Regions from separate parts of the Citricoccus sp. SGAir0253 genome, predicted to be linked through region 2. Evidence: riboswitches for the same ligand, from Rfam matches in the RefSeq annotation. Region 2 holds a riboswitch; each other region holds the start of a gene.
The links. Region 2 has a riboswitch for glycine ahead of gcvH (glycine cleavage system protein GcvH). Riboswitches for the same ligand answer to the same signal wherever they lie in the genome.
Positions count from the first base shown of each region.

Region 1: linked by a shared signal. The riboswitch ahead of E7744_RS14210 (HAAAP family serine/threonine permease) and the one ahead of gcvH (glycine cleavage system protein GcvH) in region 2 are both predicted to bind glycine.
Region 3: linked by a shared signal. The riboswitch ahead of cycA (D-serine/D-alanine/glycine transporter) and the one ahead of gcvH (glycine cleavage system protein GcvH) in region 2 are both predicted to bind glycine.

Region 1 covers NZ_CP039424.1:3,245,382-3,254,668, reverse strand. The annotation lists gene E7744_RS14240 (dihydrofolate reductase family protein) at 1-501, shown strand, start outside; gene E7744_RS14235 (dihydrofolate reductase family protein) at 505-1,086, shown strand; gene E7744_RS14230 (maleylpyruvate isomerase N-terminal domain-containing protein) at 1,275-1,832, shown strand; gene E7744_RS14225 (GNAT family N-acetyltransferase) at 1,848-2,453, opposite strand; gene E7744_RS14220 (NADPH-dependent FMN reductase) at 2,549-3,127, opposite strand; gene E7744_RS14215 (VOC family protein) at 3,252-3,635, shown strand; glycine riboswitch at 3,753-3,852, shown strand; gene E7744_RS14210 (HAAAP family serine/threonine permease) at 4,010-5,392, shown strand; gene E7744_RS14205 (YciI family protein) at 5,438-5,800, opposite strand; gene E7744_RS14200 (SDR family oxidoreductase) at 5,889-6,548, opposite strand; gene E7744_RS14195 (CueP family metal-binding protein) at 6,648-7,271, shown strand; gene E7744_RS14190 (VOC family protein) at 7,300-7,668, opposite strand; gene E7744_RS14185 (GNAT family N-acetyltransferase) at 7,707-8,387, opposite strand; gene ygiD (4,5-DOPA dioxygenase extradiol) at 8,387-9,287, opposite strand, start outside.
Region 2 covers NZ_CP039424.1:1,971,966-1,981,252, reverse strand. The annotation lists gene E7744_RS08760 (bile acid:sodium symporter) at 1-486, shown strand, start outside; gene E7744_RS08755 (hypothetical protein) at 425-820, opposite strand; gene E7744_RS08750 (dihydrofolate reductase family protein) at 962-1,582, shown strand; gene E7744_RS08745 (nuclear transport factor 2 family protein) at 1,668-2,027, shown strand; gene cycA (D-serine/D-alanine/glycine transporter) at 2,136-3,617, opposite strand; gene E7744_RS08735 (L-serine ammonia-lyase) at 3,699-5,126, opposite strand; gene glyA (serine hydroxymethyltransferase) at 5,138-6,490, opposite strand; gene gcvH (glycine cleavage system protein GcvH) at 6,487-6,867, opposite strand; glycine riboswitch at 7,207-7,306, opposite strand; gene E7744_RS08720 (4'-phosphopantetheinyl transferase superfamily protein) at 7,470-8,033, opposite strand; gene E7744_RS08715 (AMP-binding protein) at 8,084-9,287, shown strand, end outside.
Region 3 covers NZ_CP039424.1:647,512-656,798, forward strand. The annotation lists gene crtI (phytoene desaturase family protein) at 1-1,117, shown strand, start outside; gene E7744_RS02940 (lycopene cyclase domain-containing protein) at 1,117-1,533, shown strand; gene E7744_RS02945 (lycopene cyclase domain-containing protein) at 1,530-1,916, shown strand; gene E7744_RS02950 (prenyltransferase) at 1,913-2,797, shown strand; gene E7744_RS02955 (hypothetical protein) at 2,799-3,563, shown strand; partial or broken gene E7744_RS16095 (glycosyltransferase family A protein) at 3,560-4,132, shown strand; gene E7744_RS02965 (pyrimidine dimer DNA glycosylase/endonuclease V) at 4,269-4,874, opposite strand; gene cycA (D-serine/D-alanine/glycine transporter) at 5,059-6,540, opposite strand; glycine riboswitch at 6,691-6,789, opposite strand; TPP riboswitch at 6,972-7,075, shown strand; gene E7744_RS02975 (ECF transporter S component) at 7,166-7,834, shown strand; gene E7744_RS02980 (ABC transporter ATP-binding protein) at 7,994-9,287, shown strand, end outside.

The sequences.
Region 1 (9,287 bases), 1.3 Mb from region 2:
CTGGGACGGCGGACCTTCGAGGACCTCCGGGGCTACTGGCCGCGGCAGTCCGGGGACACCACCGGGGTGGCCGCGGCCCTGGACGCCGCGGACAAGCGCGTGGTCTCCTCCACCCTCACCGACCCGCGGTGGCGGAACACCACCGTGGTCCCCGGCGACCCGCTCGAGGCCGTGCGAGCACTGCGCCGGGCGCCGGGCCGCGACGTGGTCGTCACCGGCAGCATCCGCCTGGCCCACGCGCTCATCCTCGCGGCCCTCGTGGACGAGTTCCGGATGTTCACGTACCCGGCCTGGCAGGGCCGCGGCCGGTCCTTCTTCCCGGACGGGTTCGACGTGCCGCACCTGCGCCGGGTGGACGGCCGGGTCTTCCCGGGTGGGGTCGTGTACGCGGCCTACCAGCCGGCCGGCCTGGACACCCCCGTGCGTCCGCGGGCGTCCGCCGCCGGTGCCGACGCGGGCGAGGAAACCCTGGCCGGGCTGGGCTCGGAGCAGGAGGACTGAGCCATGGGACGTCTCGTCTACTCGGTCATCGCCTCGCTGGACGGGTTCATCGCCGACGAGGCGGGGGACTTCTCGTGGGCCGAGCCGGACGCCGAGGTGCACCAGTACGCCAACGACGAGCTGGCCGGCGTGGCCGTCCACCTCTACGGCCGCCGCACCTACGAGCTGATGACGGCCTGGGAACACGACACCGAGCTGATCGAGGGCCACCCCGTGACCGCGGAGTTCGCGCGGGTCTGGCAGGAGGCGGACAAGGTGGTCTACTCCTCCACGCTGGACGAGGTGTCCACGCGGCGCACCACGCTGCGGCGGCACTTCGACCCCGCGGTGGTGCGCCGGCTCAAGGAGGAGGCGGACGGGGACCTGCTGATCGGCGGGCCCACCCTGGCCGCCCAGGCGCTGCGCGCCGGCCTCGTGGACGAGGTGAGCCAGGTGCTGCTGCCGATCGTCATCGGCGGCGGGCTGGCGGTGTTCCCCGCGGGACTGCGGATGGACCTCGAGCTGGTCGCGGAACGGCGGTTCGCCGGCGGTGCGGTGGCGCTGCGCCACCGGGTGGAGCGGCTCGCGGCCGGCGCCGAGGCCTGAGCCCGGGCGAAGGCCCTCGCGCGTCCGGCACCGGGAGAATCCCGCGGGCCGGGGGATGCGGACTCGGCGCCGGCCGGACGCCGGTCGGACGCCGGCCGGACGCCGGCCGGGCGCCCGCCGGCGCGCCCGGGGCGACCGATTGGCGGCCAGACCTCCCACGTGGGCCCGGGTGTGGGCACCATGGAGCCATGAGCACACTCGCCGAGACCTGGGACCGACACGCCGACCCGCTGACCGAGGTCGTCAACGCCGTCACCGACTGGGACGCCCCCAGCCCCTGCGAGGGCTGGACGGCCGCCGACGTGCTGGACCACCTCATGCAGACCCACCGCGAGTTCATGCTCCGGCACGGCCGGGAGGTCCCGCTCGTAGCCGGCACCCCGGCGGAGCAGTGGAACGCGCACGCCGCGGCCATGGCCGCCCTGGTGCGGGACGGGGACCTCGTGTCCCGGCCGCTGGAGACGCCGTTCGGGGACTCGACGGTGGGCCAGGTGCTGCTCGACTTCTACGGCATGGACCTCATCGTCCACCGCTGGGACCTGGCGACCTCGCAGGGCGAGGACCACCGCCTCACGGACGAGGAGCTCGCCGAGGTCGATGCCGCCGTGGACGGCTACGGCCAGGCCGCCTACGCCCCCGGCATCTTCAAGGAGGCCGTGCCCGTGGCCCCGGGCGCCTCCCGCCAGGAGCAGGTGCTGGGGCGCACGGGCCGCGCGGTGCGGCGGCGGCGCCCCCAGACCCTCTGAGCCCGGTCCAGGGGCTCAGGCCCCCGGACCGCCCCGCCACTCCGCGGCGAGCAGCCCGTAGACGAGGGTGTCCGTCCACTCGCCCTTGATGAGCCAGTCCTGGCGCAGCAGCCCCTCGCGCCGGAACCCCAGGCGCTCGCAGAGCCGCGCCGAGGCGGTGTTGCGGGCGTCCATCCGCGCCCGCACCCGGTGCATGCCGTAGTGCCCGAACGCGAGGTCCAGCAGGGCTCCCGCCGCCTCCGTGGCCAGCCCGCGGCCGCCCGCGTCCGGGTCGAACACCCAGCTGACCTCGCCGAGGGACAGCGTCCCGTCCACGGCCCACAGGGACAGGTCCCCGACGACGGCGCCCGCCGGCGCCGGCGGGACCGCCGGGGGCACCTCCTCGGCGACGAGGCACACGGCGAACCCGGCGGCCTCGATGTGCAGCCGGCCCGAGCGCAGCGACGCCTCCCGGTGGGCCTTCTCCCCGTCCCACGGGCCGTCCAGCAGGTACCGGGTGGTGTCCTCGCGGCGGTAGTAGCGCAGCAGGGCCGGGGCGTCCGCCTCGCGGACGTAGCGCAGCACGAGTCGCTCGGTGTGCAGGGGCACGGGGGGCGGCGGGGCCGGCGTCGGGCGCGTCACCGGTCCTCCCGATCCCCGGGCCGTGCCCCGGGGGTGGGGAGGCGGCCCGGCGCCGTCCGCACCGGTGCGGGGGAGTCCATGGGATCCCGCCGGGCTCAGCCGCGCACGGCGGCGCGCTCGGCGCGCGCGGGGGTCACGGCGCGCGTGAGCTCCACGAGCCGGTGCAGGACCTTGGCCAGGGAGCGGTCATGGTGGTCGGTCAGGGCCAGCTCGCCGCCCGGGAAGTCCGTGCGCCGCACGAGGTTCACGGAGTCGCCCACCACGTGCATGTTGTACGCGGCGGTGGTGATCCGCCAGGCCTCGTTGGCCCGCACGCCGCCGAGGCCGCCGTAGGCCACGATCGCCAGCGTCTTGTCCATCCACTGGCGCGAGAGCAGGTCGTAGGCGTTCTTGAACGCGCCCGGGATGTTCCGGTTGTACTCGGGGGTGATGAACACGAAGCCGTCGCAGGCCGCGACGGCGTCCCGCCAGCGGTGCACCTCGGCCGGCCCGTCCTCGGCCTGCGCCCAGTCCTCGTCCGTCATCAGGGGCAGGTCGAAGTCCTTGAGGTCCAGCACCTCCCACTCCACCTCCGCGCCGGCGTCCAGCGCGCGGGCCCGGGCGGCCACCCAGTCGCCGACCGATGCGCCCAGGCGCCCCTCGCGAACCGATCCGATGACGATGCCGATCCTCATGACGTGGTCCTCCCGGGTGCCGTGGTGGCGGACGTGGTGGCGGATGTGGTGGCGGGGCCGGTGCCCCGCCACCACACTAGGGGGTGACGCCGCGGCAGCGCGGCCCTGCGGAGAGGACCAGCCCATGAAGATCACCCAGGCCCACCTGCTCGTCGACGACCAGGACGCCGCCAAGAGGTTCTACACCGAGGTGCTCGGTCTCGAGGTGGAGACCGACTACGCCGCCGGGGACTTCCGCTGGCTCTCGCTGCGCGCCCCGGGGCCCGACGGCGGCGCCTCGCTGGTGCTCGGCCGTGCGGAGGGTGCCGCGCGGGCCTACCAGGAGGAGACCCGCGCGGCGGGGAGACCCGCCTTCGCGATGACCCTGACCGGCGGTGCCGAGGAGTTCGAGCAGGTCCGGGCCCGCGGCGCCCGCGTGGTCATGGAGCCGACCCGGCAGCAGTACGGCGGCACGGACGCGCTGGTGGACGACACGGTGGGCAACCTCATCTGCCTGCACCAGGACTGAGCGCCGCACCGGCCCGCCCGGCCGCGCCTCCGGACCGGCTTATACGCCCCCGGCGGCGGATGCGCGAATTCGCCCCCGCGTGTGAGGCGCATTACAGTGTCCTCCCGGAATCAGCCACTGAGCGGTCCGGGAGAGATCCCGCTCCACCCGGATGCGCGACGCCGACGGAGCAAGCCCTCCCCGGGAAACTCACAGGCACCCGTACCGGACCGCTGGGCACCTCTGGAGAGCGCCGCCACACCCACGCGCGGCCACCGACGGGGCAAGCGGGCCGCCCGGCAACGGGCGGAGCGGCGCGAACACTCTCAGGTCCACGGACAGAGCGGGGAGGACACGCAGGGACCGACCGTCCCCCGTCCACCTGAGGAGTACCCATGGAACCCCGCCCCACCGGGCCCGCCACCGGGACCGAGGCCGGCCCGGCCGCCGTCGGGACCGACGCCGGCCCCGCCGCGCCGACCGCCACCCTCGTCCGCGAGGGCCGAGCCGGCGGCACCGCGGCCGGCCCCGCCGCCGACAGTCCCGCCGCGCCGCGCTGGAACCGCTTCGACACGAGCTGGACGATCGGGCTGTTCGGCACTGCCGTGGGCGCCGGCGTGCTGTTCCTGCCGATCAACGCCGGCCTGGGCGGGCTGTGGCCGCTGCTGGTCGCCACGGTGCTGATCTGGCCCATGACCTACCTCTCCCACCGCGCCCTGTCCCGCATGGTGTGCGCCTCCCCGCGCCCGGACCGGGACATCACCGGCGTGGTGGCGGACTACTTCGGCCCGGCCGCCGGCCGCGTGGTCACCGTCCTGTACTTCCTGGCGATCTTCCCGATCGTGCTGATCTACGGCGTGGGCATCACCAACACCGTGGACAGCCTCATGGTGAACCAGCTCGGTCTGGACCCGTGGCCGCGCTGGCTGCTGTCCGGGGTGCTCGTGCTGCTGATGTCCGCCGTGATGGTGGCCGGCCAGCGCGTCATGCTGGTGGTCACCCAGTGGCTCGTCTACCCGCTGATCGCCGTGCTGTTCGCCGTCACCCTGCTGCTGATCCCGTCCTGGTCCCTCGAGGGCTTCGGCGCCGTGCCCGCCGCGGGCGACTTCGGGATGTCCCTGTGGCTGATGATCCCGGTGCTCGTCTTCGCCTTCAACCACTCCCCGGCGATCTCCCAGTTCTCCCTGTCCCTGCGCCGCGAGTACGGCGCGGGCTCGGTGCGGAAGGCCTCCTCCATCCTGCGCGTCACCGCGACCCTGCTGGTGGTCTTCACCATGGGCTTCGTGTGGTCCTGCGTGCTCGCCCTCGGCCCGGAGGGGCTGCAGGAGGCCAAGGACGCCAACCTGCCCGTGCTCTCGCACCTGGCCAACGTCATGGGCCTGCCGGTCATCGCCTGGCTGGGCCCCGCGGTGGCCGTGACCGCGATCGGCTCGTCCTTCTTCGGCCACTGGCTCGGCGCCTTCGAGGGCGCCCAGGGCATCGTGCGCGGCATGGTGGACCCGCAGGCCCGGCGCATCCCCGACCGCGCCCTGCGGATCGGCATCAGCGTGTTCCTCATCGCCAGCACGTGGCTGGCGGGCGTGCTCAACCCGAGCATCCTGGGGCTCATCGAGTCGTTGGCCGGGCCGGTCATCGCCGCCGTGCTCTACCTGATGCCCATGTACGCCATCCGGAAGGTGCCCGCCCTGGCGCCCTTCCGCGGCGCGCTGTCCAACGTGTTCGTGGTGGTCGCCGGAGTGGTGGCCGTGGGCGGGATCCTGCTCGGCCTCGTCGGCTGAGCCGGTCCCCGGCGGGAGGCGCTCGGGCGCGCCCGACGGCGGCGCTCAGCCCTGGAGGGGCCGGAGCTCCACGCGCTGGCCGCACGCCCGCGAGGCGCGGGTGGCGATCTCCCGCGCCTGCTCGGGCCCCGAGGCCTCCACGATCCAGAACCCGCCCATGGACTCCATGGACTTCGCGAGCGGACCCTGGGTGACCCGTGGCTCCTCCCGCCGGCCGTCCACCACGGAGGCCAGCTCCGGGGCGTCCAGCCCGCAGGCGAAGACCCAGGCCCCCTCGGCCTGGAGCTGCTCGTTGAACTCGCCGACGGCCTGGAACGCCGCCTGCATCTCCTCCTCGGATCCGTAGGGGCCCGTGGGCCGCTGCTGGATGCCGGGGGCGTGCCAGACGGAGATCATGAACTGGGGCATGGCGTCCTCCTCGGACGGCTGGGACGGCTGGGACGGCTGGGACGGCTGGGACGGCTGGGGGGTGGGTACTCCGGCGGGGGCCGGGGACTCAGGAGGCGGCGACGGCGGCGACGATGGGCTCCTCGCCGTCCACGAACTCGTACTGGTGGCCGACGGCGTGCTCGGCGGCCAGCACCACGCGGATCGCCTCGGCGACGTTGCCGCGCGAGGTCTCCCGGCGCTCGCCGACCGACTCCGGGCTCGCGAGCCGGATCCGGCCCGTGGGCTCGTCCAGCGTCAGCGCGCCCGGGCCGAGGATGGTCCAGTCCAGCCCGGAGCGGCGCAGGTGCTCGTCCGCGGCAGCCTTGGCCTCGGCGTACGCGTGGAAGGAGTCGTCCTCCGGGATGCCGTGGTCCGGACGGGCGCCCAGGTAGGACACCATGACGTAGCGCCGCACGCCGGCCTGCTCGGCGGCGTCCATGGACCGGATGGCGGCGTCCCGGTCCACCGCGTAGGTGCGCCGCGGGTCGCCCCCGCCGGCCCCGGCCGACCAGACGATCGCGTCCTGGCCGGCGAACGCGCTCGCCAGCTCGTCCTGCGAGGCGGTCTCCACGTCCAGCACGAGCGGGGTGGCGCCCGCGGCCTCCACGTCCCCGGCGTGCTCCGGATTGCGGATCACGGCCGTGACCTCGTGCCCCTCGCGGGCCAGCAGGGGAGCGGTGAGCAGGGCGACCTTGCCGTGTCCGCCGATGATCAGGTATTTCGCCATGCGTGGGGTCCTTCCGTCCGGGTGCGGTCTCCTCCCGCCACTGTGTCACCGTGACGGCCGGGAAGGCCAGTGCCTTCGGCTCCCGGCAGAATGGAGGCCATGACGTCTTCCCTCCACCGAGTCCTCGGGGCGGCCGCGGCCGTCCTCCTGCTGGCCGGCTGCTCCGCACCGGCCGCCACCCCGGGTGCCGACGGCGGCGCCTCCGGTTCCGCGTCCGGTTCGTCCCCGGCGACGGCGGCCGCCGGGCCCGGCGATTCGCTGCTGGCCGACTATGGCCTGGAGGACCGCGGCACCGAGGAGGTCGTGGAGGCCCTCGACGCCACCCACGAGGACCGCGAGCGGGGCCTGGCGGCCTCCGTGACCCCGGAGGAGGTGGTCCTCGCGGACGGGGAGCGCCAGGAGACCCTGCCCGTCCCCGAGGGCCGGTTCTACCTCGCGGTGGCGCCCTTCGAGACCACCACGCACGAGTGCTTCCACCACAGCCTGGCCGGCTGCCAGGGCGAACTCGTGGACACGCCCGTGCACGTGAGCGTCACGGCCGCGGACGGCGAGGTGCTCGTGGACGAGGAGCGCACCACCTACGCCAACGGCTTCGTGGGCCTGTGGCTGCCGGCGGGCATCGAGGGCACCATCACGGTGGAGGCGAGGGGCAAGTCCGCCACCGCGGACATCGCCACCGGGGCGGGGGACCCCACCTGCCTGACCACGCTGCAGCTCACCTGACCGCCCCGCGGTCGGGGCGGGGCGAGCGTCACTGTCCGGACGCCGTCGTGCCCTCGTAGAGGCCGATCTCGTTGCCGTCCAGGTCCCGGAACACGGCCCACCAGCTGGTGGCGTCGATGGGGGTCTTCGGGGCCAGCACCTCGCCGCCGAGCTCGGTGACCCGCGCCAGGGTCTCGTCGATCGAGTCGACCTCCACCGTGGAGCGCGGCTGGGTGAAGCCCTCGCTGCGCGGGGCGAGCCCGCCGCCGCTGACCTGGTTGGGCGCCCGCCACATGGGGTAGCCCTCGAAGCCGGGGTACTCGGTGATGTCCCAGCCGAACAGCGTCCCGTAGAACTCCGTGGCGCGCCGGGTGTCGGACACGGGGATGTCGATGTGGGTGATGTCTCCATGGGCCATGGCAGACAGTGTGCGCCGGCGCGCGGGCCCGGTGAACCCTAGGGGGCCCGCCGCCACTCGTGGGCCAGCAGGCCCATGACGTGGCAGTCGATCCACTCGCCGTCGAACAGCAGGGCCTCGCGCAGCGTCCCCTCCAGGACGAAGCCGGCCTTCTCGTAGACGTGCCGGGCCCGCGGGTTGAAGGCGTAGACCTCGAGCTCCACCCGGTGCAGGCGCTGGTCCTCGAAGGCGTGCCGCAGGGTCAGCCGGACCGCCTCCGTGCCCAGTCCGCGGTCCCGGGCGCCGGAGATCCAGATGCGGAAGCCGCACGAGAGGTTGTCCGGGTCCACGTCGTTGAGAACGGACTCCCCGACCACCCGCCCGGAGGAACGGTCCTCGATCGCCCACACCGTGCGGTCCTCCGCCACCGACCAGCGGTCGTAGACCTCCACGAGCCGCTCCACGCTCCAGTCCCGGCCGGACCCGGAGGCCCCCGCCGCGTCCCCGCGGTGGTGCACGGACCCGGTGAGCCGGCCGACCTCGGGATCGGCCAGCAGGGCATGCAGGGCGGGGGCGTGCCGCCCGGTGGCGGGGACCAGCCGGACGAGCTCGCCCTCCAGGACGGGCTTGGCGGAGAAGTCCGGGCCGCCGGCGGCCCCGCGCACGCGTCCGGAGCCCGGCCCGGCGCGCGGGCGAGTGCCGCGCGCCCCGGGCCCGCCGCCGTCGGGCACGGGGTCCATCAGATGTTCGAGCCGTCCGGCGGCAGGTCGGCCGGGGGCTGGGAGGACCCGCCCCGGCCGTCCGAGCGCGGGCACTCCAGGCCCAGGGTGTACGCCGTCATGGACAGCGAGCCGTAGGAGTAGCCGTCCACGAGCACGTCCAGGCCGGGGGCGGCCGGCGCGCCCGCGGCGCCGGAGGTGCCCGCGGCCCCGGCCAGCCCCGCCAGGTAGAGCGAGGGGATGAAGTGGTCCGGGGTGGGCACGGCCTGGCCCCAGTCGCGGTGGGCGTCCAGGGTGGGCATCTCGGTGGGGTCGCTGAGCAGGCGCTCCTTGGCGTCCTCGTTGAACCGGTGCGCCCAGTCGAAGCCGTCGTCCGTCCGCTTCCAGTCCATGCTGCGCAGGTTGTGCACGATGTTCCCGCTCGTCACGATCAGCACGCCCTGCTCCCGCAGGGGGGCCAGGGACGCGCCGAGCTCGAGGTGGTAGTCCAGCGGCTTGTCCGCGTTGATGCTCATCTGCACCACGGGGATGGAGGCGTCCGGGAAGGCGTGGGTGAGCACGGACCACGTGCCGTGGTCGATGCCCCAGCTGTCGACGTCCGCGCCGACCCACGTGGGGTGCACCGTGTCGCTGATCTCCTCCACCAGGCCGGGCAGGCCGGGGGCGGGGTACTGGACGTCGAACAGCTCCTGCGGGAACCCGTAGAAGTCGTGGATCGTGCGCGGGTCCGGCATGGCGGTCACCGCGGTGGCGTTGATGTACCAGTGCGCGCTGACCACGAGGATCGCGCGTGGCCGCGGCACGGCCCGGCCGAATGCCCGCCACGCCTCGGTGTAGCGGTTGGTCTCCAGGGCGTTCATGGGGTTGCCGTGGCCGAAGAAGGCCGCGGGCATCAGGGTGGTCTCGGCGGGGTGCTGGGTC
Region 2 (9,287 bases):
CGCCGGCCCCGGGTGGGCGCGGTGTCCCGCGCGGCCGACGCGGCGATGGTGCCGCTCATGATGCTCACGCTCGCGCTGGTGGTCGCGTCCCAGGCGCACGACGTCGGCCGGCACCTGCGCTCCCTGCTCGCCGTGGTGCCCGTCTACGTCCTCTTCGCCGCGGTCATGGTGGCCCTCGGGCTGGGCGCGGGGCGGGTGGCCGGGCTCGACGGGCCGGCCCGGCGCGCGGTGGTGTTCACGGGAGTCACCCGGAACTCGCTCGTGGTGCTGCCCCTGGTGCTGGCGCTGCCGGCCTCCCTGGGCGGCTCCGCGGGGCCCGCAGCGGCCGGGGAGCGGCTCGGGCTGGCCCCGCTCGTGGTGGTGACCCAGACCCTCGTCGAGCTGGTGGTGATGGTGCTGCTCGTCCGGTGGCTGCCCCGGCTGGTCAGCGCACCGGGTCGAAGTCCTCGGGATCCTTGTCCAGCCGGCCCTCCAGGGCCTGGCTGAGGTCCTCGTCCTCGAGCTCGTAGGTGGGGTCCACCTCCCGGGCGAGGTCCTCCAGCGTCTCCTCGTCGTCGTCGGCGGCCACGTAGCGCGACCGGGCCTCGGTGATGGCCTCGGCCACGTCGTCGAGGCCGAGGTACTCGTACCCGGCGAGGACGCGCGGCAGGGGGAACTCGTCGTCCTCCAGGTGGTCCTCGATCGCGGACACGAGCCCGTCCCGGCGGACGGCCTCGTGGAAGGTCAGGACATCGCGCAACGCGATGTCGCCGGGGGAGGTGGCCTCGGGCAGGGCATCGAAGTCGAGGGCGCGGTTCCACACCGCCGTCGTGGTGCTCATGGCAGAAGGGTAAGCAGTGCCGCGCGCGGATGTCAGTCGTTCGCCCGCCCGCGGCGGACCGTGTCCACGCCGCGACTCCGCCGCGCCTCCGCCGCTCCTCTGCCGTGGCCAAGAGGGCGCCGGATGCCCTTCACTACTGCCATGAGAGAGCTCATCGCCAGCACGTTCGTCTCCCTCGACGGGGTCATGCAGGCGCCCGGCGGACCGGACGAGGACCGAGACGGCGGCTTCGCCCACGGCGGGTGGACCTGGCCGTTCTTCGACGAGACGGCCGGGGGCTGGCTCGACGAGACGTTCTCGCGGCCCTTCGACCTGCTGCTGGGCCGGCGCACCTACGAGATCTTCGCCGCCTACTGGCCCCGGCACGAGGACACCCCGGTCGGCGCCGCGTTCCGCCGGGCCCACAAGTACGTGGCCAGCCACGGGCTCACGAACCCGACGTGGGCCGGCACCACCGTCCTGTCCGGGAACGTCCCGGCGCAGGTGGAGGAGCTCAAGGGCCAGGACGGCCCGGACCTGCTCCTGCAGGGCAGCGGGAACCTCATCCAGTCGCTGCTCACCGCGGACCTGGTCGACGAGTTCCGCGTCCTGACCTTCCCGGTGCTGCTCGGCGCGGGCAAGCGCCTGTTCGCCGAGGGGACGGTCCCGGCGGGCCTGCGCCTGACCGCCCAGGGCGTCTCCCCGTCCGGCGTGGTCATGGGCACCTACCGGCGCAGCGGGCCGGTCGTCACCGGCAGCTTCGAGGACGAGGACGCGCACTGAGCGACGGCGGGGGCCGGGTCACCTTGTCGCCCGCCTCCCGCGGTCGGAGAATGGGGGTGCGGAGGACATCACGAAGGACACCGCCATGACCACCCACACCGCCTTCGACCTGGCCCGCTTCACCCGCGCCACGGAGGAACGCGACGCCCGGGCGCTGCTCGAGGCCTACGCAGAGGATGCCGAGGTCCGCATCGTGGACCGCAACAACCCGCCGAGGACGCCGCAGGTCCTGAAGGGCAGGGAGGCCATCCGGCCCTGGCTGGAGGACACCTACTCCCGGGACATGACCCACCACGTGGTGGACCCGGTGGTGGGCGGGGACCGGGTCGCGTTGACGACCCTGTGCCGCTACCCGGACGGGACCAACGTGCACTGCGCCTGCACCGCGGAACTCTCCGACGGGCTGATCACCCGGCAGACCGTGGTCCAGGTCTGGGACGAGTGACTCCCGCCCGTGACGCCGGGCGCCGGACCGTGGGGTCCGGCCCGGGACGGCGAACGGCGCCGGACCCCTGGGGGCCCGGCGCCGTCCGTGTCCGGGGGACGTCCGGGGTCAGCGGGTGGGGGTGGGCTGGCCGGTGGTGGCGTGGCGTTGCTGGTACTCCCGGGCCACCTTGGCGTCGTGGGCGGCGCGCAGGGCCTGGTGCTCGGGGTTGCGGCGCAGCACGAGGTAGCCGGCGCCGAGGGCGAGGAACCAGGCCGGGGTGGACAGCAGGGCGGCCAGGGTGTCGGGCTGGGTGGTCAGGGCCCAGACGACGAATCCGAAGAAGCCGAGCACCACGTAGGGCATGAAGGACCCGCCGGGCATCTTGAACGCGCTGGCCGCGTGCAGGTGGGGGCGGCGGTGCCGGTAGACGAGGTAGCTGACCAGGATGATGGACCACACGAACATGAAGCACAGCGCGGAGATGGTGGTGACCAGGGTGAAGGCCTCGGCGACCCCGCCCTCGGCGTAGAGCAGGGCGACCCCGGCCAGCAGGAACATGCAGGAGAACAGCAGGGCGTTGCGCGGCACCTGCCGGGAGGACAGGCGGGCGAAGCGCTGGGGGGCGTCGCCCTCCTGGGCCAGGCCGTAGATCATCCGGGAGGTGGAGTAGATCCCGGAGTTCGCCGAGGAGGTCGCGGAGGTGAGCACGATGAAGTTGACCACCCCGGCGGCCCCGGCGAGCCCGGCCAGGGCGAACATGCCCACGAAGGGGGACTCCTCGGCGCTGTAGGCGGTCCAGGGCTTGACGGCCATCAGCACGACCAGGGCGCCGACGTAGAACAGCAGGATGCGCACCGGGATGGAGTTGATCGCCCGGGGCAGGGTCTTCTCGGGGTCCTTGGCCTCGGCGGCGGTGGTGCCGACCAGCTCGATGCCCACGAAGGCGAACACGGCGATCTGGAACCCGGCCACGAAGCCCATGAACCCGGTGGGGAACATCCCGCCCTCGGTCCACAGGTTGGCGAACGCCGCCCGGGTGCCGTCGGACTCGAAGCCGGTGATGATCATCACCAGGCCCACCACGATCAGGGCCAGGATGGCCACGATCTTGACCAGGGCGAACCAGAACTCGGTCTCGCCGAAGGCCTTGACCGAGGGCAGGTTCAGCCCCACCAGCAGCACGATGCACACCACCGCGGGGATCCACAGGGGCAGCTCGGCCCACCAGAAGGACACGTAGTGGGCGATGGCGACCACGTCGGCGATGCCGGTGACGACCCAGCAGAACCAGTAGGTCCAGCCGGTGAAGAACCCGGCCCAGGGGCCCAGGATGTCCGCGGCGAAGTCCGCGAAGCTCTTGTACTCGGTGTTGCTCAGCAGCAGCTCGCCCATGGCGCGCATGACGAAGAACAGCATGAACCCGATGATCATGTAGACGAAGATCACCGAGGGCCCGGCCACCGAGATGGTCTTGCCCGAGCCCATGAACAGGCCGGTGCCGATGGCCCCGCCGATCGCGATCAGCTGGATGTGGCGGTTGGACAGCGCCCGCTCCAGGTGCGGGGACTGCGGGGTCTCACTCGCAGGACGTGCTTGGGTAGTGGTCATCGAGGAACCGTTTCTGTTCGGGTCGTCGGGGTCAGGGTCGCTGCCCCGGTGCCGGGCGGCGCATGGGCCGCCCGGCAGAGGTCAGCATTCGACGACGTTGACGGCGAGGCCGCCGAGGGCGGTCTCCTTGTACTTGTGGCTCATGTCCTTGCCGGTCTCCCGCATGGTGACGATCACCTCGTCGAGGCTCACGCGGTGCGTCCCGTCACCCCACAGCGCCATCTTGGCGGCGTTGATCGCCTTGGCGGCGGCGATGGCGTTGCGCTCGATGCAGGGGATCTGCACGAGCCCGCCGATGGGGTCGCAGGTCAGGCCGAGGTTGTGCTCCATGGCGATCTCGGCGGCGTTCTCCACCTGCTCGGGGGACCCGCCGAGGATCTCGGCGAGTCCCGCGGCGGCCATCGAGGAGGCCGAGCCGACCTCGCCCTGGCAGCCGACCTCGGCGCCGGAGATGGAGGCCTGCTCCTTGTAGAGCACCCCGACGGCGGCGGCGGCCAGCAGGAACCGGCAGACGGTGTCCTCCAGGACCCGGCGGTGCGCCTCGGCGCCCTCGAGGGCGGCGTCCAGCACGGCGGGGGAGTAGTGGGTCGCGTAGAACAGCACGGCCGGGATGATGCCGGCCGCCCCGTTGGTGGGAGCCGTGACGACGCGACCGCCGGAGGCGTTCTCCTCGTTCACGGCCAGGGCCACGAGGTTGACCCACTCCTGCCAGAACCGCGGATCGCGGTCCGGGTCCTCGGAGCGCAGCCGCGCGTGCCAGTCCGGCGCGCGGCGGGCCACGTCCAGCCCGCCCGGCAGGGTGCCGGTGCGGCGCAGGCTCATGTCCTTGCACTCCTCCATGACGCTCCACAGGTGCAGCAGCCCCCGGCGGATCTCCTCCTCGTCGCGCGAGGCGAGCTCGTTGGCGAGCATCACCTCGCTGATGCCCTTGCCGGTGGACCGGCAGTGCTCGAGCAGCTCGCGCGCCGTGGTGAAGGGGTGCGGCAGCGGGGCCTCCTCGGCCGGGCCGGCCTGGCCGGCGTCCTCCTCGCCCTCCTGGACGATGAAACCGCCGCCCACGGAGAACCAGGTCTCGTCCGCCAGGACGGCACCGTCCGCGGCCAGGGCCTGGAAGCGCATGCCGTTGGTGTGCCGGTCCAGGACGGTCAGCGGGTGCTGGACCATGTCCTCGACCGTGAACGGCAGGTCCTTCCCGGCCCCGAGGGCCGAGCAGAGGGCCAGCGTCCCGGTCGAGGCGATCGAGGCGAGGCGCTCCTCCACCTGGTCCGGGAGCACGACCTCGGGGTCGTAGCCCTCGAGGCCGAGCAGGATCGCGGTGAAGGTGCCGTGGCCGCGGCCGGTCGCGGCGAGCGAACCGTAGACGTCCACCCGCAGTCCCTCCGTGCGCTCCAGCAGCCCGCCCTCGGCGAGGGTCTGGGCGAAACGGCGGGCGGCCCGCATCGGTCCCACGGTGTGGGAGCTGGAGGGACCGATGCCGACGGTGAAGAGGTCGAAGACACTGATGGCCATGCTGCGACTCCTTACAGTCCGGGCGCCAGGGGCGCCAGTTCCGGGTACAGGGGGTGGGTGGTGGCCAGGGCGGTGACGCGGTCGCGCAGTCCGGCCAGGACGGTGTCGGGGACCTCGGTGCCGTTGGCGGCGGCGGTGGCCCCGGCGACCAGGGTGGCGGCGATGATCTCGGCGACCTCGGTGAAGGCGGCCTCGCCGAACCCGCGGGTGGCCAGGGCCGGGGTGCCGATCCGCAGCCCGGAGGTGACCATCGGCGGGCGCGGGTCGAACGGGACCGCGTTGCGGTTGATGGTGATCTCCACCTGCGCCAGCAGGTCCTCGCCCTGCCGGCCGTCCAGGGACGAGTCGCGCAGGTCCACCAGCACCAGGTGCACGTCGGTGCCCCCGGTCAGCACGGTGATCCCGTGCCCGGCCACGTCCTCAGCGGTGAGCCGCTCGGCCAGGATCCGCGCCCCGGCCAGGGTCCGGGCCTGCCGGTCGGCGAACGCCTGGCCGGCGGCGATCCGGAACGCGACCGCCTTGCCGGCGATCACGTGCTCCAGCGGCCCGCCCTGCTGGCCGGGGAACACCGCGGAGTTGACCTTCTTGGCGATCTCGGCGTCGTTGGTCAGGATGATCCCCCCGCGCGGGCCGGCCAGGGTCTTGTGCGTGGTGGAGGTCACCACGTGGGCGTGCGGGACCGGGTTCGGGTGCAGCCCGGTGGCCACCAGCCCGGCGAAGTGGGCCATGTCCACCATCAGGTACGCCCCGACCTCGTCGGCGATCGCCCGGAACGCGGCGAAGTCCAGCTGGCGGGGGTAGGCCGACCAGCCGGCCACGATCAGCTTGGGCCGGTGCGCCCGGGCCAGGGCGGCGACCTGGTCCATGTCCACCCGGTGGGTGGCCTCGTCCACCCCGTAGGCGACGATGTCGTAGAGCCGGCCGGAGAAGTTCAGGCGCATCCCGTGGGTCAGGTGCCCGCCGTGGGCCAGGTCCAGGCCCAGCACCGTGTCCCCGGGACGGATCAGCGCGTGCATCACCGAGGCGTTGGCCTGGGCCCCGGAGTGCGGCTGGACGTTGGCGAAGCCCGCCCCGAACAGGGCCTTGGCCCGCTCGATCGCGATCGTCTCGATCGCGTCCACGTGCTCGCACCCGCCGTAGTACCGCTTGCCCGGGTAGCCCTCGGCGTACTTGTTCGTCAGCACCGAGCCCTGGGCGGCCATCACCGCCGCGGCCGTGTGGTTCTCCGAGGCGATCATCTCCAGGCCCGAACGCTGCCGGTCCAGCTCGGCATCGATCAGCCCGGCCACCTCCGGATCCAGCTCCCCCAGCGACCGCGTCAACTCCGCCGGAACGGCGGTCATCTCCTGGTCGAGGACGCTCATGCCAGCTCACCGCCGTTGGCCTCGGCGTACTCCGCGGCGGACAGCAGCGGGCCCTCCTCGGACACCTCCACGGTGAACAGCCAGCCGGCGCCGTACGGGTCCTCGTTGACCAGGGCCGGGTTGTCCACGACCTGGTCGTTGACCTCCACCACCGTGCCGGTGACGGGGGTGAACAGCTCGGAGACGGACTTGGTGGACTCGATCTCGCCGCAGGTCTCGCCGGCGGTGACGGTGGAGCCGGCCTCGGGCAGGTCCACGTAGACGACGTCGCCGAGCGCGTCGGCGGCCACCTGGCTGATGCCGACGCGCGCCGGCGAGGCGCCGTCGATCCACTCGTGCTCGGCGGAATAGCGCAGTGCGGACAGGACAGTGCTCATGGGTGTTCCTCTCGGACGTGACGGTGAGGCTGGATCTGGAAGGGTTCAGGACACCGGGGCGCCGGCGCACGACCCGGACCCGCGGACCACGCAGCCCCCGGGACCCGGGGCGGAGCACGGCGCGGCGGACCCCGTCAGGGGCCGGGGCGCGCGGGCGGTCCACGGGCGGAGGGAGGTGATGGTCATCGGGGGAACTCCAGGTCTCTGCGCGGTCGCCCGCGGCGTCTGTGGTTCCTCCCCGATCTGTTGCGTGGCCTGAGAGTTTTCGTCCCTCCCGGAGGGGAGGGGGTTGCTCCGTCGGCGAGCCCGGAGTGACTCCGCGCTACTTTCCAGATGTGCCTCTGTGCGGCGGTACGGTTGCCTGAGAGTTTCCCGGGGAGGAATTGCTCCTTCGGCGCCCGACCAGTGCTGCTGGACGGGACTCTCCCGCCGCACGTCAACGGCCCTGCAGCCTGTGACTGCCCTCACAGCGTAGTCGCTCCCGCGCCTCCCGATCAACCGCGTCGCGTGCCACGGGCCCTCGGCGGGACACCATGGCGGCCCTCGACGCCGCTCCGGCGGCGGCCGGTCGCCCACCTCCCGGCGCCCCCCGGCGCCCGCCGTCACCGGCCGGCAGCACCGTCCCAGCGGCTGGCCCGCAGGGACGCGAGGCGGTCCGGCGCGCCCGCCAGGGCGGCGGCGTAGCCGTCCAGGGGCGCCTCGAGATGACGTACTGAGACGCGGTCCGCCGCGTAGCCGGTCGCCCGCGCCTTGAACAGCGCCTCCGACCGCGCCCACGCGGCAGCGCCGGCCGGGTCCTCCAGGTCGGCTGCGCGCTGGACGTCCACCCCCACGGGGCTGCCGGGGTCCAGGGCGACCACGACGAGCAGGCCGGAGTGGGACACGGAGACGTGCGGCACCGGGGGGGTCGGTCCGGCGCCGAGGATCCGTGGCGCGCCGTGGGGCCGGCCGCACTCGGGGCAGGTGCGGTCCACCGCCACCTCGGCGGGGGACTGGCCCAGGTGTTCGGCGACCGCCACGCGCAGCAGCGCCGCGGCGACGAGGGAGCGGGCCCGGTCCGCCGGGCGGTCGAGGGACTCGATCCGCCGGCGCTCGAGCGGGCTCAGGACGGGCAGCAGGCCGGCGTGCGCGGCGGTGAGCAGAGCCCACCGGATCTCCACCGTCATATTTACCTCGTGATTGCCTGGGCTATTTGGGGCAGGTTAGCCTAACCTATGTGACCCTGACCGCCGGGTCGACGCCATCCCCGGTGCTCGACCGTCCCACTCGTCCCTCGCTCGCGCCGCTCGCCGACCCCGTCCACGCCGACCGCCCGGCGGTGGTGTCCGCCTCCGGCCGGGCGATGTCCCACGCCGAGCTGGGCGCGGCCGTCGCCGGCCTCGCGGCGCGGCTGCCGGACGCGGCCGAGGGCCGCCGGCTCGTCCACCTGCCGCTGGGCCGGGACCTGCTGGGCGTGCTGTCCTACCTGGCCACCCTCGAGGCCGGCCACGTGGCGCTCGTGACGGCCGGCGAGGACCGGGCCTCCGCCGTGCTCGAGCGCTACGCCCCGGACGTCACGGCCACGGGGGATCCGGTGCGCCCCTTCGAGGTGCTGCAGGCGGCCCCGCGGCACCTGCTGCACCCGGACCTCGCGCTGCTGCTGAGCACCTCCGGGAGCACGGGCTCGCCGAAGCTCGTGCGGCTGTCCCATGCCAACCTGCACCACAACGCCGCCGCGATCGCCCAGGCCCTGGCGCTCACCGCCGAGGACCGGGCCATCACCTCGTTGCCGCTGCACTACACCTTCGGCCTCTCGGTGCTGCACTCCCACCTCGTGGCCGGCGCCTCCGTGGTGCTGCACGAGGGATCGGTGCTGGACGAGGACTTCTGGTCGGCGGTCGACGGGCTCGGCGTCACCACCCTGGCCGTCGTGCCGCACCTCGTGGAGCTGATGGAGACCACCGGTGCGCTGGACCGGCCGCACCCCTCGCTGCGCCTCGTGGCCCAGGCCGGCGGCCGGATGGGCCCGGAACGGGTGCTCCGCACGGCGACGCTGGGCGAGCGCCACGGCTGGGGGCTGTCCGTGATGTACGGCCAGACCGAGGCCACCGCCCGGATCTGCGTGCTGGACCCCGCCCTGGTCGCAGCGCACCCCGACTCGGTGGGCCGGCCGGTCGCGGACACGACCCTGCACCTGGACACGACCGTCCCCGAGGCCGCCGAGGGGGCCGGGGAGGTGGTGGTCCGCGGGCCGGGCGTCATGATGGGCTACGCCGAGCACCCGGACGACCTCGCCCTGGGCGCCATGCTGGACGAACTGCGCACGGGCGACCTGGGGGGCATCGGCCCCGACGGCCTGCTCCGGCTGGTCGGCCGGCGCTCCGGCTTCACCAAGGTCATGGGCGTGCGGATCGACGTCGGCACGGTCGAGGACCGGCTGG
Region 3 (9,287 bases), 1.3 Mb from region 2:
CCCCCTGCTGCTGGAGTCCCTCGAGCGCCTCACCGCCCGGCACTTCCGGGACCGGCGGCTGCGGCAGGTCCTCGGCTACCCGGCCGTGTTCCTCGGCTCCTCCCCGGACCGCGCCCCGAGCATGTACCACCTCATGAGCGCCCTGGACCTGACGGGGGGAGTGCTCTACCCGCAGGGCGGCTTCGCCCGGCTCATGGAGGTCCTCGTGCGCCTGGCCCGCGAGCACGGGGTGCGCCTGCACCCGGCCACGGCCGCCACGGCGATCGAGACCGAGCCCACCGGGGCCCGGCGCGGCGCCCGCGCCCGGGCCACCGGGGTGCGCGTGCGCGGGGCCGACGGCGCCGAGCGGGTGCTGCCGGCCGACGTCGTGGTCTCCACGGCGGACCTGCACCACACCGAGACCACGCTGCTGCCCCCGGCCCTGCAGACCTACCCGGAGCGGTGGTGGCGCCGCCGGACCTCCGGCCCCGGGGCGGTGCTCGTGCTGCTGGGCGTGCGCGGGGAACTGCCCGCGCTGGAGCACCACAGCCTGTTCTTCACACGGGACTGGGAGGCGAACTTCGGGGCCATCCGCGCCGGGACGGTGCCGGACCCCGCCTCGGTGTACGTGTGCCGGCCCTCGGCCACGGACGACTCCGTGGCCCCGCCCGGGCACGAGAACCTGTTCGTGCTCGTGCCCCTGCCGGCGGACCCGTCCCTGGGCCGCGGTGGGCTGGACGGCGGCGGCAGCCCCGCCGTGGAGGCGGTCGCGGACGCGGCCCTCGAGCAGGTGGCCCGGTGGGCGGGCATCGAGGACCTCGCCGAGCGCGTGGTGGTCCGGCGCACCCTCGGCCCGGCCGACTTCGCCGAGGACCTCGGCGCCTGGCGCGGCGGGATGCTGGGGCCGGCGCACACGCTGGCCCAGAGCGCGATGTTCCGGGCGTCCAACGCCTCGCGCCGCGTGGAGTCGCTCTTCTACGCCGGCTCCAGCACCATCCCGGGCATCGGCCTGCCGATGTGCCTGATCAGCGCCGAGATCCTGCTCAAGCGCCTGCGCGGGGACCACTCCGCCTCGCCGCTGCCCGAGCCCGCGCCCGCCGCGGGGCCGGTGGCCGCCGACGCCCCCGGGGAGGCGTGATGGCCCTGGCGTACCTGTTCTCGCTCGCGGTGAGCCTGGGCTGCATGGTCCTGCTGGACCGGCGCTTCCGGCTCGTGCTGTGGCGCGCCCCGCGCACGGGCGCCGTGGTGCTCGGCGTCGGCATCGCGCTGTTCCTGGCCTGGGACCTGGCGGCCATCGCGGCCGGGCACTACGCGGCCGGGCAGTCCCGGGCGATGACCGGGATCATGCTCGCCCCCGAGCTGCCCCTCGAGGAGATCCTGTTCATCACCTTCCTGTGCTACCTCACCCTCGTGCTGCGCGGCCTGCTGGAGCGCCTGCCGGCCGCCGCCAGGGACCGCCGGCGGGGAGTGTCCCGCGGGCCCGGGCCATCGAGCCGTCCCCGGGTGTCCCACCGGGAGCACGGGGATCGCCGGACCGCGGGGGTGGGCCCGTGAGCTACCTGGCCCTCGCGCTCGTGTTCGTGGGGATCTCGGCGGCCGTCGCGGCCGTGGCCACGTGGCGCCGCCGGCTCGGCGCACGGTGGTGGGCCATGACCGCCGCGACCATCGCGGTGCTCGCGGTGCTCACGGCGGTGTTCGACAACGCCATGGTCGCGGCGGACCTGTTCCGCTATGACGCCTCCCAGCTCACCGGCTGGTCCGTGGGGCTCGCCCCCGTGGAGGACTTCGCGTGGCCCGTGGCCGCGGGGCTGCTGCTGCCCTCGGCGTGGGCCCTGCTGCGGCCGCGGGACGCGGAGCGGGACGGACGGCCGGAGCGGCGGCCGGGCGAGGCCGGGACCGGGCGGGGCCCCGCCCCGCGCGCGGAGGAGGCGGCATGACGGCGGTGGCCACGACCACGGGAGCGGTCCGGCAACTGGTCGGCTCCTCGCGCCCGGTGAGCTGGGTCAACACGGCCTATCCCTTCGCGGCGGCCTACCTCATGGGCGGGGGAGGGATCACCCCCGCCCTCGTCCTGGGCACCGTGTTCTTCCTCTTCCCGTACAACCTGCTGATGTACGGGATCAACGACGTCTTCGACTACGAGTCCGACCTGCGCAACCCGCGCAAGGGCGGGATCGAGGGGATCGTCCTGTCCGACCGGTGGCACCGGCTCACGCTGTGGGCCTCGGCGCTGCTGGCCCTGCCGTTCGTGGTGGCGCTCGTGGCCGCCGGCACCGTCCTCTCCACCGTGGTCCTCGCGGTCACGCTGGCGGCCGTCGTCGGGTACTCGGCCCCGCGGATCCGCCTGAAGGAACGGCCCGTGCTGGACTCGATGACGTCCTCCACGCACTTCGTGGGCCCGGCGGCCTTCGGCCTCGCCCTGGCCGGCGGGGACTGGACGCTCGCCGCCGTCGCCGCGCTCGCCGCCTTCTTCCTGTGGGGCATGGCCTCGCAGGCGTTCGGGGCGGTCCAGGACGTCACGGCGGACCGCGAGGCCGGCATCGGCTCCATCGCCACCGTGCTCGGCGCGTCCACCACCGTGCGGGCCGCGATCGGCCTGTACGCGGGCGCGGGGGTCGTGGCCCTGCTCACCGGGTGGCCCGGGGCGCTGTCCGCCCTGCTCGTGGTGCCCTACATCGCCAGCATCCTGCCGTTCCGTTCCCTGCCGGACGCCCGGTGCGAGGAGGCCAACGCCGGATGGCGCCGGTTCCTGTGGATCAACCAGGTCACCGGATTCCTGCTGACGATGCTGCTCATCGCCATCGCGTGGGGGCGCTGAGATGGCCTCGCCACGGACCGGTGCCCACGCCGTCACCCCCGCCGCGGTCCGGCGCATGCTGGGGGTGCCGGGCCGCTGGTCCGGCGCGGTCGCGGCCCTGGCGACGGCGGCCAGCGTCCTGGGCCTGCTGGCCACGCTGTGGGACGGCCCGGTGGCGGCGGCCCTGTTCGCCCTCGTGCTCCTGGGGGACGTGGTGGTGCGGCTGGCGCCCCTGCGCCCGCCCGTGCAGGCCGTCACCGTCCTGTGCCTGCCGGCCGCGGCCTGGGCGGCGCTCGCGGACGCCTACCAGCGCGTGTCCGGCCTCGACCTGCTGGCCCACTGGGCCGTCACCGGGCTGCTCGCGGTCCTGGCCGCGGCGCTCGTGGGCCGCGGCGGGTGGCTGCGCGCCACGCCGGCCGGGACGGTCCTGCTCACCGTCGCCCTCGGGACCACGCTGGCCGTGGTGTGGGAGTTCGGCGAGTGGGTGGGACACACCCTGCTGGACCCGGGCATCCAGGTCGGCTACGACGACACGGTCGGCGACCTCGCCGCGGGCGCCCTCGGCGCCCTGGTGGCCGGCCTCCTGCACGATCGCCTGGTGACCGGGACGCCGCACGGCGGCAGCCGGGGCGGGGCCTCGCCCGCCCACGGGGTATCCGCCGAGGGGGCGTCCGCCGGCGGTCGCCGGACCGGGGCGGCGACCGACGGCGGCACCCCGGCCACGCGCACGCCGGCGGGCTCCCCGGGCACGCTCCCGTCGAGGCCCCCCGTGGGACCGGCCGCATGAGCGCCGGGACCGCGGCACCCGGGGGGATCCCCGAGGGGGAGGGGGTCAGCGTGGTCATCCCCGCCCGGGACGACGCCGTCCTGCTGGCCCGCTGCCTGGCCGCCCTCGCGCGGCAGACGCTGGCCCCGGCCGAGGTCATCGTCGTGGACAACGCCTCCACGGACGGGACCGCGTCCATTGCCCGCGCCCACGGGGCGCGCGTGCTCGAGGAGCCCTCGGTGGGCATCTGGGCCGCGGCCGCCACCGGCTACGACGCCGCCCGGGCCCCCGTGATCGCCCGGCTCGACGCGGACTCGCTCCCGCCCGCCGACTGGGTGGAGCGCATCGCCGAGGGGATGCGGCGCCGTCCGGCGTCCGTGGCGATCACGGGCTGGGGCGTCTTCGAGGACCTGCCCCGCCCGGTGGGGATCCCCGTGGCCGCCGCCTACCTGGGCGCCTACTACGCCCTGGGCCACGCGGCCGCGGCCGGGCCCGTGCTGTGGGGCTCGAACATGGCCATCCGGCGCTCGGCGTGGCACGCGGTGCGCGACCGGGTGCACCGCACCGAGCGCGAGGTGCACGACGACATGGACCTGGCCCTGGTCCTCGGGCCGCGGCAGGAGGTGGTGCTCGACCCGCGGCTCGTGGTGGGGGTCTCCGCCCGGTCCCTGCGCGGGGGCGCCCAGCTGGGACGCCGGATGCGCCGGGCCGTGCGCACCCTCGACCTCAACTGGGCCGAGTCGCGCCCCTGGCAGCGCTGGGCCGAGCGCGGCCGGGCGTCGTCCGCTCCCACGCCTCCACGGGACCCGGGACCACCACGAACAGCGGGTGCACCTCCGGCACCGTGACGTCCGCCAGCGGCGCGCCCCACTCGGGGCTGCGCAGGGCCAGCTTGGCCAGCAGGTGCTCCCACTCGTACAGGACCTGGCCCTCGGTGGCGGGGACCCGCGCCACGGCCGGTGTCCGGGCCGGTGCCCCGGTGACGCCGGCGACGGCACCCCCGGCCGGGCCCTCGACCGGCTCGGCCGGGCCCTCGACCGGCTCGGCCGGGCCGAGGGGGGACTCCGGGGCCGCGGGCGCGACCGGGGCGGGGTCGATGCGCGTCCGGTCGAAGCGGTAGCCTCGGGACTGCGCCTCGTCGGCGAGGGCCTCGAGATAGGCCCGCACCGCGGCGAGCGGTTCCGGGTGCGCCCGGAAGCGCTCGAGCTGGGGGTGGGAGCGGTAGCCGCGGGTCCGTCCGGCCAGCACGGCCTGGGCCAGCAGGGCCTCCCGCCAGCCGCCCGTGAGGCCGGGGCGGTCGAGGTACTTCGGGTGCAGGGTCCACAGGCGCATGGTCCCATCATCGCGCGCCTGCGCCGGTGGGCGCCGGACGGGACGCACCGGTGGGTGCCGGGCCGGAGAGGCCGACGGGCGCCGGACCGGAGAGGCCGACGGGCGCCGGACCGGAAACGCCGACGGGTGCCGGACCGGATGGTCCGACGCCCGTCGGGTCGGGAGGGGGTGGCCTCCGCCGGGGTCAGCGGGTGGGGGTGGGCTGGCCGGTGGTGGCGTGGCGTTGCTGGTACTCCCGGGCCACCTTGGCGTCGTGGGCGGCGCGCAGGGCCTGGTGCTCGGGGTTGCGGCGCAGCACGAGGTAGCCGGCGCCGAGGGCGAGGAACCAGGCCGGGGTGGACAGCAGGGCGGCCAGGGTGTCGGGCTGGGTGGTCAGGGCCCAGACGACGAATCCGAAGAAGCCGAGGACCACGTAGGGCATGAAGGACCCGCCGGGCATCTTGAACGCGCTGGCCGCGTGCAGGTGGGGGCGGCGGTGCCGGTAGACGAGGTAGCTGACCAGGATGATGGACCACACGAACATGAAGCACAGCGCGGAGATGGTGGTGACCAGGGTGAAGGCCTCGGCGACCCCGCCCTCGGCGTAGAGCAGGGCGACCCCGGCCAGCAGGAACATGCAGGAGAACAGCAGGGCGTTGCGCGGCACCTGCCGGGAGGACAGGCGGGCGAAGCGCTGGGGGGCGTCGCCCTCCTGGGCCAGGCCGTAGATCATCCGGGAGGTGGAGTAGATCCCGGAGTTCGCCGAGGAGGTCGCGGAGGTGAGCACGATGAAGTTGACCACCCCGGCGGCCCCGGCGAGCCCGGCCAGGGCGAACATGCCCACGAAGGGGGACTCCTCGGCGCTGTAGGCGGTCCAGGGCTTGACGGCCATCAGCACGACCAGGGCGCCGACGTAGAACAGCAGGATGCGCACCGGGATGGAGTTGATCGCCCGGGGCAGGGTCTTCTCGGGGTCCTTGGCCTCGGCGGCGGTGGTGCCGACCAGCTCGATGCCCACGAAGGCGAACACGGCGATCTGGAACCCGGCCACGAAGCCCATGAACCCGGTGGGGAACATCCCGCCCTCGGTCCACAGGTTGGCGAACGCCGCCCGGGTGCCGTCGGACTCGAAGCCGGTGATGATCATCACCAGGCCCACCACGATCAGGGCCAGGATGGCCACGATCTTGACCAGGGCGAACCAGAACTCGGTCTCGCCGAAGGCCTTGACCGAGGGCAGGTTCAGCCCCACCAGCAGCACGATGCACACCACCGCGGGGATCCACAGGGGCAGCTCGGCCCACCAGAAGGACACGTAGTGGGCGATGGCGACCACGTCGGCGATGCCGGTGACGACCCAGCAGAACCAGTAGGTCCAGCCGGTGAAGAACCCGGCCCAGGGGCCCAGGATGTCCGCGGCGAAGTCCGCGAAGCTCTTGTACTCGGTGTTGCTCAGCAGCAGCTCGCCCATGGCGCGCATGACGAAGAACAGCATGAACCCGATGATCATGTAGACGAAGATCACCGAGGGCCCGGCCACCGAGATGGTCTTGCCCGAGCCCATGAACAGGCCGGTGCCGATGGCCCCGCCGATCGCGATCAGCTGGATGTGGCGGTTGGACAGCGCCCGCTCCAGGTGCGGGGACTGCGGGGTCTCACTCGCAGGACGTGCTTGGGTAGTGGTCATCGAGGAACTCCAGGGGTTGCGCGGTGTCCGCGTCGTCGGTGGGTTCCTCCCCCTCTGTTGCACGGCCTGAGAGTTTTCGCCCCACCCGGACCCGGGGGAACCTGCTCCGTCGGCGAGCACGGGCGAGACCGCGCTACTTTCCAGAGATGCCTCGGTGCGGCGGTACGGGGACCTGAGAGTTTCCCGGGGAGGAAATTGCTCCTACGGTGCCCGACCGGATGACGGACGGGACTCTCCCGCCGCACGTCAACGGCTATTTCGTTGTGACAGCCATCACATCCTAGGGGCAATGAATGAGGAATGCAACGATTTCCTGCGCAGTGCCCCGCCGCGCGGCCGACGGCCGGGCCCTCCCGCCCGGTGGCGGCCCAATGGAAGGTGGGCCTCCGCCCGGACGCCGACCGGCCGGGTGGACTATGATGGACGCACATCTGGAACGACAGGGGAGCGCCTCACGGCGCTGAGAGTGCGCGCAGCGCAGACCCTCGAACCTGCCCCGGCTAGCACCGGCGAAGGAAGTCGAGTTCTCCGGTGGACCGCGGGGCGGGCATCCCGCACGGCCCAGGCCGTGCCGTGCCGGCCTCCCGGGTACACCCCCCTCCTTGGATCCTTGAGGAGGACGACCATGGGCCCCGCCCACCACACCCACCCCACCGACCGGTCCGCCCGGACCGGCACCGCCGCCGCCGGCCGGCGGCCCGTCCCCACGCGCCGCAACTGGCGCGTGGTGGACATCGTCGTGGCCGCCGTCATCGCCGTGGCCAGCGGCGTCATCTTCTGGGCCTGGAACCTGGCCTACGCCGGGATCGGCGGCCTGTTCTTCGCCTTCCCGCCCTCGGCCGGGCTCGTGGCCGGCATGTGGCTGTTCCCGGCCGTGCTCGGCGGTCTCGTCATCCGCCGGCCCGGCGCGGCCCTGTTCACCGAGCTGGTGGCCGCGGCCGTCTCCGCCCTGCTGGGCTCCCAGTGGGGCCTGACCGTGCTGGCCTCCGGGCTGGTCCAGGGCCTCGGCGCCGAGCTGGTGCTGCTGGCCTTCCTGTACCGCCGCTTCACCCTGCCCGTGGCGCTGCTCGCCGGCCTGGCCACGGGCGTGTTCGGCGGCGTCAACGACGCCTTCGTCCAGAACTGGTTCCCCGAGTACACCCTCGAGTGGAAGTGGATCTACGTCGCCTGCGTGGGCGTCTCCGGGCTGGTCATCGCGGGCCTGCTGTCCTGGCTCGCCACCCGGGCCCTCGCGGCCACCGGGGCGCTGTCCGCCCTGGCCTCCCGCGGGGCGCACCGGGAACCGGTGGCCTGATCCGTGCCCGAGGCAGTGCAGTCGCCGCCCGCGTCCCGGCGCCGGGCCCCGACGCCGGCCCCGCCCCTGGGGGACTCGCAGCTGCAGGGCTCGGCCGGCTCCCGGCCGGGCGCCGTCCGGGAGGGACGCGCGCCGGCCCGACCGGCGGGCGGCGCCACCATCACGGCCTCCGGCTGGGGCTGGCGGCACGCCGGCCGGGAGCGCGCCGCCGTCGCCGGCCTGGACCTCGTGGTGCCGGCCGGCCAGCGGGTGCTGCTGGCGGGGCCCTCCGGGGCCGGCAAGTCCACCCTCCTGTACGCCCTGGCCGGAGTGCTGGACCCCGCGGACGAGTCCGAGGAGACCGGCCGGCTGCTGCTGGACGGGGTGCCCACGCACGCGCTGCGGGGCCGCGCCGGGCTCGTGCAGCAGGACCCGGAGACGCAGGTCATCCTCTCCCGCGTGGGGGACGACGTGGCGTTCGGGGCCGAGAACCTGTGCGTGCCCCGGGAGGAGACGTGGGCGCGCGTGCGCCGCGCGCTGGACGCCGTGGGGCTCGGCGAGGCCGAGGGCATCTCGCTGTCCCGGGACACCGCCCGGCTCTCCGGCGGGCAGAAGCAGCGGATGGCGCTGGCCGGGATCCTGGCCATGCGCCCGCCGCTCGTGCTGCTCGACGAGCCGACCGCGAACCTGGACCCCGCCGGGGTGCTCGAGGTCCGCGACGCCGTGCTCGCCGTGGTCGAGGCCACGGGGGCCACGCTCGTGGTCGTGGAGCACCGGCTGGGCACGTGGGCCGAGCACGTGGACCGGTTGCTCGTCCTCGAGCCCGGCGGCGGGATCAGCCACGACGGGACCCCCGCGGAGCTGCTCGGCCCGGGCGCCGTGCGCGAGGAGCTGGCGGCCGCCGGCGTCTGGGTCCCGGGCGTGGTCCCCCAGCCGGTCCCCGCCCCGCCCTCCGCCATCGAGCGGTCGAATCCGCCCCGCCGAAGCCCCGTTCCGGGCCCGGACCGGGGCGGAATCGACCTGCAGGTGCCCGGTGGGGGGCTGCTGGCGGCGCGGGGACTGGCCGTGTCCCGCGAACCGGTGCGCCCGGGATGGCGACGCCGGCTCGGCCCGCCGCCCGTCCCGGTCCAGCGAGACCTGGACCTCACCGTGGGACCCGGGGAGGCCGTCGTCGTGACGGGGCCGAACGGGGCCGGGAAGTCCACCCTGCTGCTCACCCTCGCCGGGCTGCTGCCGGCCCACGGCGGCACCCTGCGCGCCGGGCCGGCGCTCAAGGGCGCCGACGGGGACCGGCTGCCGGACGACCCGGGCCGCTGGCGCGCCGCGGACCTGGTCAGCCGGATCGGCACGGTCTTCCAGGAGCCCGAGCACCAGTTCGTGGCCACCACTGTGCGGGAGGAGTTGGTGTTCGGCCCGCGGCACGCCCGCGACCCGCGGACCCGCCAGCGGCTGTTCACGGACGAGGAGGCCGCGG